DNA from 2 places in the Sphingopyxis sp. MWB1 genome. Region 1 is predicted to be linked to the other one. Evidence: riboswitches for the same ligand, from Rfam matches in the RefSeq annotation. Region 1 holds a riboswitch; the other holds the start of a gene.
What was found. A riboswitch is a leader RNA that binds a small molecule or an ion and turns the genes downstream of it on or off. The one in region 1 is predicted to bind cobalamin.

Region 1 (7,802 bases):
TAGCCTATAATTATAATGAGACCAAGGTGACGAGCGGCCTGACCGACGCCATCGCCAATGAAACCCAGCGCATATTGTTCGAGGACCGGCTGCCCAAGCATAATGCCACGGCCTCGCTGGGCTATAGCATCGGCGGTTTCGGCATTCAGGCGCGCGGGCGCTATTATGGCGCGTGGACCGATGTGAGCGGCAATGCGACGGGCGAGATTTTCCAGCGCTTTGGCTCGATGATGCTGTTCGACCTGTCGGCCAGCCTGAAGCTCAACGAGCATATGACCTTGCGCGCGGGCGCGGAGAATATCTTCGACGCCTACCCCGATGAAGCCACCAATCAGGCGGTGCGCGGGCTGATCTATTCGCGCCATGCCCCCTATGACACCGACGGCGGCCAATATTATGTCCGCCTCGGGGTGAGCTTTTAAGGGGTAGGGCGATGCGGTTCAGCCGAAGGGCAATGATCGCGGGGGCCGCAGCGGTTCCGGTGGCGGGCGGGGCAATGGCTGCCCCGCCGCTGCCGCCGGGCCCGGCGCGGGCGGATGACGAAGCCTATTGGGGCGCGGTCGCCGACCAATATGATGTCGTCCCTAATGTCATCCAGCTTGAAAATGGCAATTGGGGGATGATGGCGCGCCCCGTGCTTGATCATTATGAACAAATGGTGCGGCGGGTGAACAGCGCGACCAGCTTTTACGCGCGGCGCGATATGATCCCCGATCTGATTGCGGTGCACAGGCTACTCGCGGCGCGGCTGGGGGTGGGTGAGGATGAAATTGCCATCACCCGCAATGCGACCGAGGCGCTGAAGGCGCTGATCGGCGGTTATAACCGGCTGCGTCCCGGCGATGCGGTGCTCTATGCCGATCTGGACTATGATTCGATGCAGGCGTGTTTCGAGGGCTTGCAGGCGCGGCGCGGGGTGGAGATTGTCCGCATCGCGCTGCCCGAACCCGCGACGCATCAAGGATTGATCGACACCTATGCCAAGGCGCTGGATGACAATCCGGCGGTGCGGCTGATCCTGCTCACCCATTTGAGCCATCGCACCGGGCTGGTGGTGCCGGTGCGCGAGATTGTCGCCATGGCGCGGGCGCGCGGCGTCGATGCCATTGTCGATGCGGCGCATAGCTGGGGGCAGCTTGATTTCGCGCTTCCCGACCTCGGCGCCGATTTCGTCGGATTGAACCTTCATAAGTGGATTGGCGCGCCGCTGGGGGTGGGGGCGGTCTATATCCGCAAGGATCGGCTGGACCTTATTGACCCCGATATCGCCAATGCGCCGCCGCATGGGGATAGGGCGCGGTCGCGTGTTCATACCGGAACGGTCGATTATGCCGCGCAGCTGAGCGTGCCCGCGGCCTTTGCCTTTCAGGACCGCATAGGTGATGCGCCCCGCGCCGCGCGGCTGCGCCATTTGCGGGACTTGTGGGCCGAGGAGATGCGGGACACGCCGGGAATTGAGATTCTGACCCCGGCGGACCCGCGCCTTTATGGCGGGATCACTTCCTTTCGCTTTGCCGGCCGAACAAGCGTGGCGGAGAATGTCGCGCTCGCGAAACAGCTGCTCGATGCGCATGGCATTTTCACCGTGCATCGCAGCGGCCCCGCGCGCGGCGCCTGTGTCCGCGTGACGCCCGCGCTCTTTACCCGCGCCGCCGATATGGAACGACTGGTCGGGGCGCTGCGGCAGATGCTGAGGAGCGCCTGACGGAGAAGGGTCCCCGCCTACGCGGGGACACATGCCGTTAGGGCGATGCTTTCGTTATGGGGAGAACTTTGCAGGCGCCGCCTCTTCCGCGAGTGGCGGCACCGGCCTTGGCCTACGGTCGGGGCCGACTGCGACGAAGATGAAGCGCGCTTCGGTCACGCGATGTTCGTCGCTGGCATGGCGATCGCGCGCCCAGGCTTCGACCGCGACATGCATCGAGGTGCGGCCCACCTTGACCAGCCGGGCATAGACGGAGACTTCATCGCCGACGAAGACCGGACGGTGGAAGGACATGCCCTCCACCGAAATGGTCACGGCGCGCCCGCGCGCGTGAAGCGAGGCGACCGAGGATGCGGCAAGGTCCATCTGCGCCATCAGCCAGCCGCCAAATATATCGCCATAGACATTGGCATTGGCGGGCATGGCGGTGACGCGGACGGCGGGCGCGCTCGTCGGCGCTGTGTCAGCGGCGGGCATCATAGGCGCCCTTCACCCGCATCGCATGGGCGGCGGCGACCATGGCGACAAGCGCCGGGCGCACTTCTTCCCATTTGCGCGTCTTGAGCCCGCAATCGGGGTTCACCCAAATTTGCTCGGCTGGGACATGTTTCCCCGCCAGCGACAAAAGCTGCATCATCTCATCCGTCGCGGGAATGCGCGGACTGTGAATGTCATAGACGCCGGGGCCGACCTCGTTCGGATAGGAATAGCTGGCGAAGGCGTCGAGCAATTCCATCTGCGAACGCGCGGTTTCGATCGAGATGACATCGGCGTCCATGGCACCGATGGCGCGGATGATGTCGTTAAACTCCGAATAGCACATATGGGTGTGGATCTGCGCATCATCGCGTACGCCCGACGAGGTGAGGCGAAAGCTTTCGACCGCCCAGTCCAGATAAGCCTGCCATTCGCTACGGCGCAGCGGCAGGCCTTCGCGCAACGCGGCTTCATCAATCTGAATGATCGCGGCGCCCGCGGCTTCCAGATCCTGCACCTCGTCGCGGATCGCAAGGGCAATCTGGCGGCAGCTGACCGCGCGCGGCTGATCGTCGCGGACAAAGGACCAGTTGAGGATGGTGACGGGGCCGGTGAGCATGGCCTTTACCGGCTTGTCGGTCTGATCCTGGGCATAGCGCCACCAGTCGACGGTCATCGGCGCGGGGCGCGATACATCGCCATAAAGGATCGGCGGTCGGACGCAGCGCGAGCCATAGCTTTGCACCCAGCCCGCCCGCGTGAAAGCAAAGCCCGAAAGCTGCTCGCCGAAATATTGCACCATGTCATTGCGTTCAAATTCGCCGTGAACCAGGACGTCGAGGCCGATTTCCTCCTGCCATTTCACTGCGGCGCGGGTTTCGACGCGCAGATATTGGGCATAGGCGGCATCGTCCATTTCGCCCCGCCGGTGCGCGGCGCGCGCCTTTCGCACCTCGGCCGTCTGGGGGAAGGAGCCGATGGTCGTCGTCGGATAGGCGGGAAGGCGCAGCCGCCTTTGTTGCAATTTGCGGCGTTCGGCGAAGGGGGAAGCGCGGCTTGTGTCGCTTTCGCCAAGCGTCGCCAGCCGGGCTGCCACATCCGGATTGTGGATGCGCGTCGAGGTCTGACGGGCGACGGCGGCGATGCGTGAGGCGGAAAAAGCGGAGAAGCTCGCATCCTCGCCTTCGTTGAGCGCCATGGCGAGAGCAGCCAGCTCCTCGATTTTCTGCGCGGCAAAAGCGAGCCATTGCGCGATTTCCGGATCAAGCCCGGTTTCAAGCGCGAGGTCGGCGGGCACATGAAGCAGCGAGCAGGAGGGGGCAAGGATCAGGTCGCGCTTTGCGGCATGCTCCTTCAATCGCCAGTAAAGCGCAGGCAGGTTGGCGCGCCAGATATTGCGACCGTCGATGACGCCAAGCGAAAGAAGCACATGCGGTCGCAACTTTTCAAGCACGGGTTCGAGTTGTTCGGGCGCGCGGACAAGATCAAGGTGGAGGCCGTGGACGGGAAGTCCCGCGACCAGACCAAGATTGTCGCCAAGCCCGCCAAAATAGGTGGTGAGCATGAGCTTTGGCCCGGAGGTTGCGAGGCGGGCATAGGCGCGTTCAAAGGCGTTGCGCTGTTCGCTTGTCAAATCGAGAACGAGACAGGGCTCGTCGATCTGGACCCATTCGGCCCCCGCTTTCGCCAGCCGCGCCAATATTTCCCCATAAATGTCGAGCAAAGCGGGAAGCAGCGCCAGCGGTTCGACCGCCTTGCCCTTCGCCAGCATCAGATAGGAGACGGGGCCGAGCAGCACCGGGCGGGTGGCATAGCCCAGCGCCTTTGCCTCCTCAAATTCGTCGAAAATCTTGGTCGAGGCGATGCGGAAACGCTGTCCGGCGGTGAGTTCGGGGACCATATAATGATAGTTGGTGTCGAACCATTTGGTCATTTCCTGCGCGGTTCTGTCATGGGCATGGCCGCAGCCTGTGCGGTCCCCATCCCCCGGCGCGCCGCGCGCCATCGCGAAATAGGTGTCGATATCGACCCGATCGCCGTCCCAGCCATAGCGCGCGGGAATCGCGCCGATCAGCGCGCTGGTGTCGAGCACATGGTCGTAGAGCGAGAAATCATTGGAAGGCAGAATATCGGCACCCAGCGCCTTTTGCCGCGCCCAATGCGCAAGGCGCAGCCCGGCGGCGGCATTGTCGAGATCGGCGCGGGACGATTTGCCCGCCCAATAGCTTTCGAGCGCGAATTTCAGTTCACGGCGAAGGCCGATGCGGGGAAAGCCAAGAGTGGCAACGCTGACAGTCATTTTCTGGCACCTTGCATGAAGGCAAGGGTTCGGCAGGCGAGCAGGCACAGGGCCCCGCGCCCAGACGGCAAGGTCGGACGCAGCCATGCTTGCGGCCTGACCGGACACCCCGCCGGAGGACGTATCTGACGAGGCAGGTCTCCTGGCTCGCGGGTCAAAGCATACGGTCGGGCCTTCCCGGTTCCTTGCCGAACCAGTGACACATGATGACCGCCGCTCACCGCTTACAGTTGCGGGGGCAGCGCCGGCCTTGCCCCGAAAGGCGCACCGGCTTCCCGTCTTAGCTTTGCATGCCGAAAGGGCGCGCGAAGAACCTCGACAGGGTGAAGCATAGACATGCCATCGCGCCTGTCAATCAAGATATAAAGATTTCTTTATATCTTGCTTTAGGAGGTGTGCGCGGCTTTGGGTGGCCCGCTTTTCTGAAGTGCTTTCAGCCGGTGGCCAACCGCAACAATGGCATCGAGCGCCGGGATGAGTTCGAAGCCGAGCGGCGTCAGCTCATATTCGGTGGACGGGGGCGAGGTGCGCCGGACATGGCGCAGCAGCACGCCCTTGGCCTCCAGTTCGGACAGGCGGGCGGACAGCACTTTGGCCGATATGGGCGGTATATCGACGCGCAACTCGCTGAAGCGGCGCGGCCCGGCGCGCAGCGACCAGATGACATTGGGCGCCCAGGCCCCGGCGATGACCGCCATACATTCGGTCAACATACAGGGTTCGGGCGGGCGAGGGACCTGATTGCGGCGCATTTTGAGCGGCATGATGCGGGTTACCTGGTTTCTGTGGAGTAACGCATTTCTTCAAGTAACCAATGGTTATCATGTTGTCAAAGGTAACTATGTCCGGCATCGCCGCGCACAGCCTGAATTGCACGAAAGGATGATGCGTCATGAAGCTGTTTTACAAGGCGGGGGCCTGTTCGCTGGCCAGCCATATCGCGCTTTTGGAAATGGCCGCCGATTTCACGCTGGAGGCGGTCGATACGGTGAAGGGCGCCACGGCCAGCGGCGCGGATTATCGCGCCATCAATCCCAAGGGCTATGTTCCCGCGCTGGCCCTTGCAGACGGGGAGATATTGACCGAAGGACCGGCCATTCTCCTCTATCTTGCCGATCAGGCCGGAGCAGGCGTGCTCGCGCCGCTCGCCAGCCGCGAGCGGGCGCGCATGGTCGAGCAGCTCATCTTTACCTCGTCCGAGCTACATCGCGCCTTCAAGCCGCTGTTCCGGCCCGGCGCGAACGAAGCCGACCAGCAGGCGGCCCGTGCCGAGGTCGCGCAAAAGCTCGCGCATGTCGAAGCATGGCTCGCCGATGGGCGGGACTATGTCGTCGGGGAGCATTTCACCGTCGCCGACGCCTATTTGTTCGTTGTCGCCAATTGGACGGGCTTTACCGGCATGACGCTTGATCCCTGGCCGCATCTGGCCGCGCATCATCAGCGCATTGCCGAGCGCCCGGCGGTTCGCGCGGCGATGCAGGGCGAAGGGCTGCGTCCTTGAGCCGTGCCGATTTCGAAGCGGTGCAGCAGCTGATGACCGCCTATTTCGACGGGCTCTACCGCGCCGACAGCGCTGCGCTGCGCCCTCTTTTTCACCCCAGCCTCACCTATGTGTCGGCAGGTGCGGGCGATGATTTCACGCTCGATCTTGAGGCCTATATGGCGCGGATCGACCAGCGCGAGCCGCCGGCCATGCGCGGCGAGAAAAATAATGGCGCGGTGCTGGAGATCGGCTTTGGCGGGGAGCGCATGGCGCGGGTCACGGCGCGCATGGCCATGATGGGCCGCGACTATCTCGATTTTCTGACCCTTGTTCGCGATGTGGGCGGGGCCCCCGGCTGGCGCATCGCCGCCAAGATTTTCACCTATGACGCGCATGCGCGGGAGGCCTGATCCATGCCCTATATCCTGATTCAAGTGACGCGCGAAGGCGGTCCCGAAGGCAGAGGCCCATCGCGCGCCGAAAAGGCTGAACTGATAGCGGGCACCACCCGGCTGCTACAAGAGGTGCTGGGCAAGGACCCCGCCGCGACCATGGTGGTGATCGACGAGGTCGAACTCGACAATTGGGGAATAGGCGGCCTGCCGGTTCCCGAATTTCGGCGCCGGAGCAAGGGCTAGCGGATGGTGTGCCAGCTAGCGAGAAGAGCGAGGACAGCAAGGGCCAATGTGGCGGCCGCTAGGGCGGTGGGCGGATTGCCGCGAGACTGATGAACGGGGGCAGGGCAGCAAATTCGCACACCACCATGATGGCGGTGTCCGCGCCGAGCTACGCCCCCCCCCCCGCCCAGCGGGTCATGCATTTGCGCCATTGTCGACGAGAAGCGCGGTGCCGGTTATCGACCCTGCTTCGGGGCTGGCCAGATAGGCGACCGCCGATGCGATATCGTCGGGGGTGCCATAGCGTTTGGCCGCGGTGCGCGCGATCTGGTCGGGGGCATGATCGCCGCTCGCCGGGTTCATATCGGTATCGGTCGAACCGGGATGTACGGTGTTGACGGTAATGCCGCGCGGGGCAAGGTCGCGGGCCAGCGCCTGGTTGAACATCGTCAGCCCGGCTTTGCTTGCGGCATAAGCGGCAATCCCCGCGATCGGCGCCTGCAGGGCCAGATTGCTGCCAATTCCGATGATGCGTCCGCCTTCGCTCATATGCGGCAGGGCGGCTTGGATGGCGATGAAGGGCGCGCGCAGGTTCACCGTCATTGTGGCGTCGAAATCCTCCAAGGCCATTGTCGGCACGGGCGCCGCGATGAAGATGCCCGCATTGTTGACGAGAATGTCGAGGCCGCCGAGCGTCTGGGCCGCTTGGTCCACCGCCTGTTTGACCGCCGCGGCATCGCGATTGTCGGCGGCGATGGCGAGCGCCCGGCGCCCCATGGCCTTGATCGCATGTACCACGCCGTCTGCCGCGTCGGCGGATGATGCATAGCTGATCGCGACATCGGCGCCATCTTCCGCCAGCCGCCGGGCGATGGCGGCGCCGATACCGCGACTTCCGCCGGTGATAAAGGCGCGTTTTCCAGCAAGTTTCATCATATTGCCTGCCTATTTATGTAGTGATTGATACATAAATAGGCAGGCTTGCAAAAACATGTCAATCGAAATATGTATCAACTGATACAGAAAGGTAGGATATGGCGGAACGTGGCCGTCCACGCAGCTTTGATCGCACCCAGGCACTGGACCGTGCGATGCATTTATTCTGGCGCCAGGGCTATGGCGCGCCCCTTGGCGAACTGACTCGCGCGATGGGGATCAACGCCCCCAGTCTTTATGCTGCCTTTGGCAGCAAGGACGCGCTGTTCTGCGAAGCCGTGGATC
Region 2 (7,802 bases), 1.9 Mb from region 1:
AGCCGCATATCGAGCGTCAGCAGTGGTGTCAGTCGCAAATGGTCGAGCAGGCGCCGGTGTCCCGGCTCGGCGGAACAATGGCCCGCGAGACAATGGTGGGTAATTGCAGCGTGCGCGGCGGCGAGCGGGGCGAGCGCCGAGGAACAGATGAAGCCGTCGAGGATGACGGGCACTCTCAATTGTCGCGCGCGCAACGCCGCCCCGGCAATGGCCGCAATTTCGCGGCCACCCAGACGGCGCAATGTTTCAAAGGGGGAGGGTGGCGCGGTCCCATGCAGTGCCAGCGCGCGGTCGATTACGGCGCTTTTTCGCGTTAGCCCTTCGGTGTCGACGCCGGTGCCGGGGCCAACCCACTGCGCGGCATCGCCGCCAAAGCTTCGGGCGCACAGCGCAGCGGCGGCGGTTGAGTTGCCGATCCCCATTTCGCCCAACAGGATGAGGTCGAGGTCTGGCTCGACAACTGCGGCGCCCGCATTGATGGCGGCGAGGCACTCCGCTTCGCTCATCGCCGCTTCTTCGCTGAAATCGGCGGTCGGACGATCGAGGTCGAGCGCAACGACTTTCAGTTCGAGATCGGCGGCGCGGGCCAGCGCGTTGATCGCCGCGCCCCCGGCCTCAAAGTTGGCGACCATCTGCGCGGTAACGGCAGGCGGGAAAGCGCTGACGCCGTGGCGCGTCACACCGTGATTGCCCGCGAAAATGGCCGCCCGACCCTTATGGATGCGCGGGCGCGCAATGCCCCGCCATCCTGCGAAAAACAGGGCGATTTCTTCCAACCGCCCCAGCGACCCCTGCGGTTTGGTAAGCTCTGCTTGCCGCGCGGCTGCCGCTGCGCGGGCATGCCCATCGGGCGCGGGCAGTTCCGAAAGTGCGGCTGCAAAGGCCGCCGGGGTGGGAAAGGCGGTCATTCGGCGACAAAGCCCGGTGGGGGCACGCGCGCGATGAAATGCCCCTTGATGCCTTCGGGCCAGTCCCCATAGGGAACGCGCCCCTCCGCGCTTGCAGCATAATGGACCGCATAGTCCATAATCGCGCGCGCGGAGCCTTCCTCATCGCCGTTGAAGCGCCCCAGAATATAGCCGATTTTCCCCGGTGCGCGCAGATGAATGGTGCAAGCCTCCCCGCAGGCAAAGAGGCAGGGCATCTGCTGTATCGCGACCTCCGCGCTCGCGGCCATCTCATCTTTGACCCGGCATAGCGCGTCGAACAGGCGCTGCCCGCCGCTCTGCCCCTGATCGTCGTGGCGCGCGTCCGGGCGGTGGCGGCAGCTATTGCACACCACCACCGCCGGTCCCGGTTCGACGGGCGTCAGCATATCAAGCCGCCGCCGCCCTGATGACCAAAGGGGAGGGGCGGGGAAGCGCCGGGACCCCCGCCGCGACGAGCGTCCGGTAAAGCAGGAACAGGCCGATCAATATCGCCCCGTTGCGCAATCCCTGTTTCAGCAGCAATTCCGGCGCCAGCGTGATCTCCAGCCCGCCCAGCACCAGCGCCCAGGCCGCGACGACCAGTTTGAACGCGACAAAAGCCGCGCCATAAGCCACCGCCAATCGCGCCGCCATCGAGCGAAGCTGCACATGACGCAGCGCTGCATAGGCGCCGCCCGCCGAAGCGAGCGCAGCGGTGCCAAGGCCGACGCCCCAGCACAGCGTGCTCCAATCGCGCGGATAATCATGGAGGCCAAAGCCCACAATCTGGCTCACCGCCCAGGCCAGCAGCATCAGCAGCATGCCGTCCCGAAACCGCATATGCGTAGCCGCCAGCGCCGCCAGCGACGGAAAAGGCGTCGCGCAGGCGAGCAGCAGCGTCGTCGCCGTGCTCGCCCCGGTGAACAGCGTTATCCACAAGGTGCCAGCGCGAGGGGCGTTTGCCCGCGCCCTCATCAGAAGCGCCCCCGGATACCGGCGTAAATGCTCCGCCCGAGCGTGCCGTAGCGATAGGTCGTCATATAATCCTGGTCGAACAAATTCTCGACCCGGGCGAAGAGTTCAGCCTCCTCGGCCAACCGATATTCAGCGCGCAGATCAACCAGTGTATAGGCATCGAGCTTGCGGGCATTGCTGGCATTGTCATAGCTCTTCCCCGACCAGCGCACCGCCGCGCCCAGGGTCAGACCAAAGGGCAGTTCATAACTGGCCGAAGCATTGGCGCTGTGGCGCGGGCGGCGCGGCAGCCAATTGCCCTCCGTCGCGGAGCCCGCGGAGCGGTCCTCGGCCACGACCCAGCTATAATTGCCGTCCAGCAATAGCCTGCCGATGTTCAGCGCCGCGATCGCCTCGATCCCATGCGCTTCGCTGCGCGCAAGGTTCAGATAATAGCCCCAGCGCGGCGTCGTCGGATCGCCGGGTACAAAGCAGAGCGGATCGCTGCTGCCGGGCGCACAGCCATTGTAGATGATCTGGTTGGTGGTCGTCCGGTCAAACCAGGAAGCGCCAAGCGAGAGGCGGTCGTCGAGCAGCCGCTGCTCTACCCCCGCTTCCCAGCCATGCGCCCTTTCGGGGTCCAGCGTGACATTCCCATAATCGCTGAACAGCTGATAAAGCGACGGCGCCTTGAAGCCCTCGCCGTAGCTTGCGCGCAGGATCGTGCCGGTGCCCAGCTGCCAAGCGCCGCCCGCTGCGAACAGCGCCTTGCCGCCATAGCGTTCATGGTCGTCATGGCGCACCCCGCCTGTCAGCGTCAGGCCGTCCAGCGGCTGAACGCTGAGTTGGCCATAGAGGCTGGTGATTTCCGCCTCGCCCCGCGAAAAGGGCGGAAGCGGCGTCGCGGCCGAGGCCGAAGGCGAACGGCTCTTGAAAGACGAACGCTCATTTTCCAGCCCAAAGGTCGCGGTCACCGCATCGGCGAGGTCGAACACACCCTGATATTCCCAGCGCTTGTTGCGGCCATCGGCCTCATAGCTGCGCTGGCGTTCGCGGTCAGGGTTGAAATGGTCGCGGTTGGTATCGGTATAGGCATAAGCGATGCGATTGCGGAAACGCCCCGAGAGCAGGTCGAAATTCAACCCCGCATAGCCCACAAATTCGCGGTTGATGCCATAGTCGGCGCTGTCGCCCATGAAGCCGTCAAATTCATTGCGGCCCTTGGCATAATAGCCTCGCAGATCGACGCTCACATTCTCCGTCAGCGCGAGTTCGGCGCGCCCCGACACATTGCTGTTGCGATAGCCATCGCGTTCGCCGCCGCCGAATTCGGGACGAAGCGCCGAAATGCCTTCGGTGGTGAAATGCTGCGCGCCGACGCGCCAGGCGAGGGGCCCGGTCCGTCCGCCGATGGCGGCGCGGGCGCTGACCGTCTCGCGCGATCCGGCTTCAATGTCGAAACTGCCCTCCAGCGATTTTTCGGGCGAAGCGGTGACAATATTGACGACCCCGCCAATCGCCTGACTGCCCCACAGGATCGACTGCGGCCCGCGCAATATTTCGATCCGGTCGATATCGCCGACCATCAGATTGGCGAAATTATAACCGCCCGCGGTCGAGGAGGGATCGTTGAGCTTCACCCCGTCGATCACCGCGACCGTATGTTCTGCTTCGGCGCCGCGGATGCGCAGCGAGGTCGCCGTGCCATAGCCGCCGTTGCGTGAATAGGAGACGCCGGGGGTGCGCAGCAGCAATTCGGTCACCCCCAGATCCTGCGCCCGGTCGATGGCGGCCTTGTCGAGGACCGCGATCGATGCGGGAATCTCGTCAACATCGACCGGCGTGCGCGTCGCTGTGACGATGATCGAATCGGTAGCCGCGGCAACGACCGAACTGGTGGTGGACATGGCGCTCCCGTCCTGCGCCAACACAGGAAAGCTCAGTGCAAGGGCGCCGAGCGAGACGGAATTGCAGATGATATTACGCAGCATTTGATACCCTATCGACAAAGGCGCCCACGCGCGAAGCTGATGCTGCGGCCTGTCATGGGCACACCTCATTCACTCCGCCCTAGGGCGACCAAACCTGTCGTCATGCGGGTTCACCCCCGTTCGCCCGGCACACCCTGTCCGCGCGAAAGACGACGGCGACGGGCAGGTCTCCTGGCTTGCGGGTCAGCGCCGCCGGGCCGCCTTCTCGGTCCCTTTCGGGTCCAATGGCGTCTGGCCTGGGGCTCGCCGCATACAGTTGCAGGGGCAGCCGGGTTTTTCCCGTTCCCTTTTAATCCCCCCGATGGGGGAACCTGTCGCGGGCGGGGCGTTACATCGAACCGCCCCATCCGGTCAATTGCTGCGTTGCAATAGGAGGAAGAAAAAGGGGACTCGGCAGCAACGAGGGGCGACAGGCTAGAATTCGATTCCTGCCTGCGCCTTCACATTTTGTTCGCGAAAGGGATGCTTCACCAGTCGCATCTCCGTCACCAGATCGGCGGCGTCGATCAGTGCCTCCGGTGCATGGCGTCCGGTGATGACGACATGTTTCATGGCGGGCTTGGCGGCCAGGGTTTCCAGCACGTCATCGAGCGGCAGATAATCATATCGCAGCACGATATTAAGCTCATCGGCAATCACCATGGCATAGGAGGGATCGGCGATCATGCGCTTCACTTCTTCCCATGCAGCGGCCGCGACCGCCATGTCGCGGGCGCGGTCCTGCGTATCCCAGGTGAAGCCCTCGCCCATCGGCTTGAACTCGACCAGCGCGGGAAACTGATCGAACATCGCCTTCTCGCCGGTGGTCATCGCGCCCTTGATGAACTGCACCACGCCCACCTTCATTCCATGTCCCATTGCGCGGATTGCCAGGCCGAAAGCGGCAGAGCTTTTCCCTTTACCATTTCCACTATGGACGATGATTAACCCTTTCTCGACCGTCTTGCGCGCCAGCTTGCGCGCTTGGGCCGCCTGCACTTTCTTCATGCGGTCATGGTGCTGAATTTCCGAACGATTTTTCATTTTTATTCCGAATATGGGCGCAAAAGCATTGCGACATTAACGATATGCGAATAGGCCCATTTTAACATTTAATGTCACCGTTGTAGCACCGTTATATTGGACAGGATGAGAAAATTAATCATAGTGGGTCAGCATCCTTTCCCCCCGGAAGGCGGTGTGGTCGGCGAAAAATCCTGTCCGCCGGACCGATCAGGACCGTCGTGGAAGGACGTGAAGCAATGAGTTGGGCTTTGTCACAGCCATTTGCCGATCATCCCTTCCCTGCGCTCCATTGCCGCCTTGCATGAGGATCATGCCATGAATGATGCGTCCCCCCCCAACGCAGACCCTTATCGTCCCGAAACCATCCCGCCCGCGCAGGAACGGCGCAGCGGCGACCGCTATCGTACCGTCTGGCGTATCGCCAAGGTCACGCGCGAAGCCGATGTCGGTCTGTGGCGAGTGCGCAACATGTCGAACCGCGGATTGATGCTTGCCGCTGATGTCCCGATCACCGTTGGGGAACATCTCAGCATCGCCCTTTCCGATACGGTGGTGGTCAGCGGCAAGGTTGTCTGGGCCAAGGAGGGACGCTGCGGCGTTGCCTTTGACGCCGAAGTCGATGTCGCCGAAACGCTGAAACAGCTTGCCGCCGAACAGCGCGCTACCGGCTATCGCCAGCCGCGCCTGCCGGTTCGCAAGCGGGCAAAGCTTGTCGTCGATAATCAGGCGAGCGAAATCGAGCTGATCAATCTTTCGCAAAATGGCGCAGGTTTCGTTCACGACGGACATTTGCCCGTCGCGAAGGAGGTTGAGCTTATCCTCACCGACACCATCCGGCGCAAGGCGATCATCCGCTGGTCGCGCGATACCCAGGGCGGCCTCTGGCTAACCCAGCCGCTCGACCGCACCGACCTCGAAAGCATCCGCCGCTTTTACGACGAATAACGGCGCGGCCGCCGCTCAGATGTCTTCGACCAGCCGTCCGTAAAGCTGCGGGCGGCGGTCGCGGAAAAAGCCCATGCCGGCCCGGTGCCTGGCGGCGCGGTCCAGATCGATCGTTTCGACCAAGACGCCGGTCTCGCCCGCGCCAAATTGCTGGGTCAGATCGCCCCATTCGTCGCTGATAAAGCTGTGGCCGTAAAAATTCGCATCGCCTTCCGTGCCAATCCGGTTGGCGGCAATCACCGGCATACAGTTGGATACCGCATGACCCTGCATGGCGCGCCGCCACATGCGGCTGGTGTCGAGGTCGGCGTCATAAGGTTCGCTGCCGATGGCGGTGGGATAGAAAAGCAGTTCCGCGCCCATCAGCGCCATTGCCCGCGCGCATTCGGGATACCATTGATCCCAACACACCCCCACACCGATGCGGGTGCCAAACACATCCCAGGTTTTGAAGCCCGTATTCCCTGGGCGGAAATAATATTTTTCTTCATAACCCGGGCCGTCGGGGATATGGCTTTTGCGATAGGTTCCGATGATTTCGCCATCGGGACCGATCATCGCGAGCGTGTTGTAATAATGCGGCCCATCCTTTTCGAAAAAGCTCGTGGGGATTGCTACCTTCAGCTTTTCGGCCAATTCCTGCATCGCGACGACGCTCGGATGTTCTGCCGTCGGCTGCGCGTTTGCGAATAATTCTTCTTGCTCAACCTGACAGAAATAGGGGCCTTCAAATAGTTCGGGCGGCAGGATGATCTGTGCCCCTTTGGCTGCAGCAGCCTCCACCAATATGGCAACCTTTTCGATATTGGGTTCCGTTGGGCCGGGAAGGGGGAGTTGCAGCGCGGCGACGGTGATAGTGCGGGTCATGGCGGATTCCGAAAAGAAGTGAGGGCGAGAGAATATAGGGCGGCCCCTCCGGGATGCTAGGCCGGGAGTTGCTGGCTCGAACAATGAAAGCTGCCGCCGCCTGCGATGATCCCGCGCGCCGGAACGCCAATGGCCCTGCGATCGGGAAAAAAGGTCCCAAGCGCGTCCACCGCCGTCCCATCGTTGGCCACGCCATATGTAGGGACAACAATCACGCTGTTGCCGATATAGAAGTTCATATAGCTGGCTGCGACCAGCTCCCCATCGATTTCAACCGCGCCGGGAGATGGCAGGTCGACAATCTCGATTCCGCCAAAAGCTTTGGCTCTTTTCTGTGCATCAGCGTAAATCTCGGCATTGGGGTCGTGCTTGTCTGCGGGGATGGGAAGGGCCAATCGCCCCTTACCCACGAAACGAGCCAGATTATCGACATGGCCGTCGGTATGATCGCCGCTCAAGCCGTGCCCCAGCCACAACAGCCGTTCGATTCCCAGCGATTGGCGCAAGCCTTCCTCTATATCCTCGCGCGTCAGCGTCGGGTTGCGGTTGGGATTGAGCAAACATTCCTCGGTGGTCACGCCAAGGCCTTCACCATCGACATCAATAGCGCCGCCTTCCAGCACCCAATCCACATCGTCTACAGGCAAGCCGGATTCATCCGCCAGTGCGGCCCCGACCTCCTTGTCGCCGGGCATGACAAATTTCTCACCCCACCAGTTGAACTGGAAATTGCGCGCGCGCCGCGTCGCGCCCTTCCCGACGATCAGCGGGCCGGTATCACGTAGCCATATGTCGCCCAGTGGCTGGATCAGAATGCGCACGCCGGGATGGACCAGCTTTACGGCGATATCCGCCTGCGCTGCGTCATTGACCACCAGAAGCACCTCTTCGCCGCGCCCTCCATCATGAACCGCATTGGCGAAAGCTGCGACATCGCGTCGCGCGGCCTCCAAATGTCCCGACCATTCCTCGGCCATATGGGGAAAACCAATCCACACCGCTTCATGTGGTGCCCATTCAGCGGGCATGGACAGGGTCATGAAAGGATCCTTTTGGGTTGATTCGACCGGATAATGGACGAGCGGCGCCATGCGTCAAAGCCGGTTTCCGGGCAAGGTGCCGCAAAAGAAAA

Region 2: it holds a riboswitch for cobalamin, as region 1 does, so the genes downstream of both, JV18_RS0103410 (TonB-dependent receptor plug domain-containing protein) here and metE (5-methyltetrahydropteroyltriglutamate--homocysteine S-methyltransferase) in region 1, are expected to answer to the same signal.

What each region holds. Positions count from the first base shown of each region.
Region 1 covers NZ_JQFJ01000002.1:2,422,487-2,430,288, forward strand. The annotation lists gene JV18_RS0112095 (TonB-dependent receptor plug domain-containing protein) at 1-422, shown strand, start outside; gene JV18_RS0112100 (aminotransferase class V-fold PLP-dependent enzyme) at 434-1,705, shown strand; gene JV18_RS0112105 (acyl-CoA thioesterase) at 1,760-2,185, opposite strand; gene metE (5-methyltetrahydropteroyltriglutamate--homocysteine S-methyltransferase) at 2,169-4,481, opposite strand; cobalamin riboswitch at 4,597-4,814, opposite strand; gene JV18_RS0112115 (winged helix-turn-helix transcriptional regulator) at 4,868-5,245, opposite strand; gene gstA (glutathione transferase GstA) at 5,374-5,982, shown strand; gene JV18_RS0112125 (nuclear transport factor 2 family protein) at 5,979-6,374, shown strand; gene JV18_RS0112130 (tautomerase family protein) at 6,378-6,602, shown strand; gene JV18_RS0112135 (SDR family NAD(P)-dependent oxidoreductase) at 6,777-7,517, opposite strand; gene JV18_RS0112140 (TetR/AcrR family transcriptional regulator) at 7,616-7,802, shown strand, end outside.
Region 2 covers NZ_JQFJ01000002.1:527,132-534,933, reverse strand. The annotation lists gene cobT (nicotinate-nucleotide--dimethylbenzimidazole phosphoribosyltransferase) at 1-908, opposite strand, end outside; gene JV18_RS0103420 (DUF1636 domain-containing protein) at 905-1,315, opposite strand; gene JV18_RS14565 (hypothetical protein) at 1,317-1,883, opposite strand; gene JV18_RS0103410 (TonB-dependent receptor plug domain-containing protein) at 1,883-3,853, opposite strand; cobalamin riboswitch at 3,998-4,183, opposite strand; gene cobO (cob(I)yrinic acid a,c-diamide adenosyltransferase) at 4,268-4,876, opposite strand; gene JV18_RS14560 (PilZ domain-containing protein) at 5,174-5,803, shown strand; gene aguB (N-carbamoylputrescine amidase) at 5,819-6,670, opposite strand; gene JV18_RS0103390 (agmatine deiminase family protein) at 6,727-7,710, opposite strand.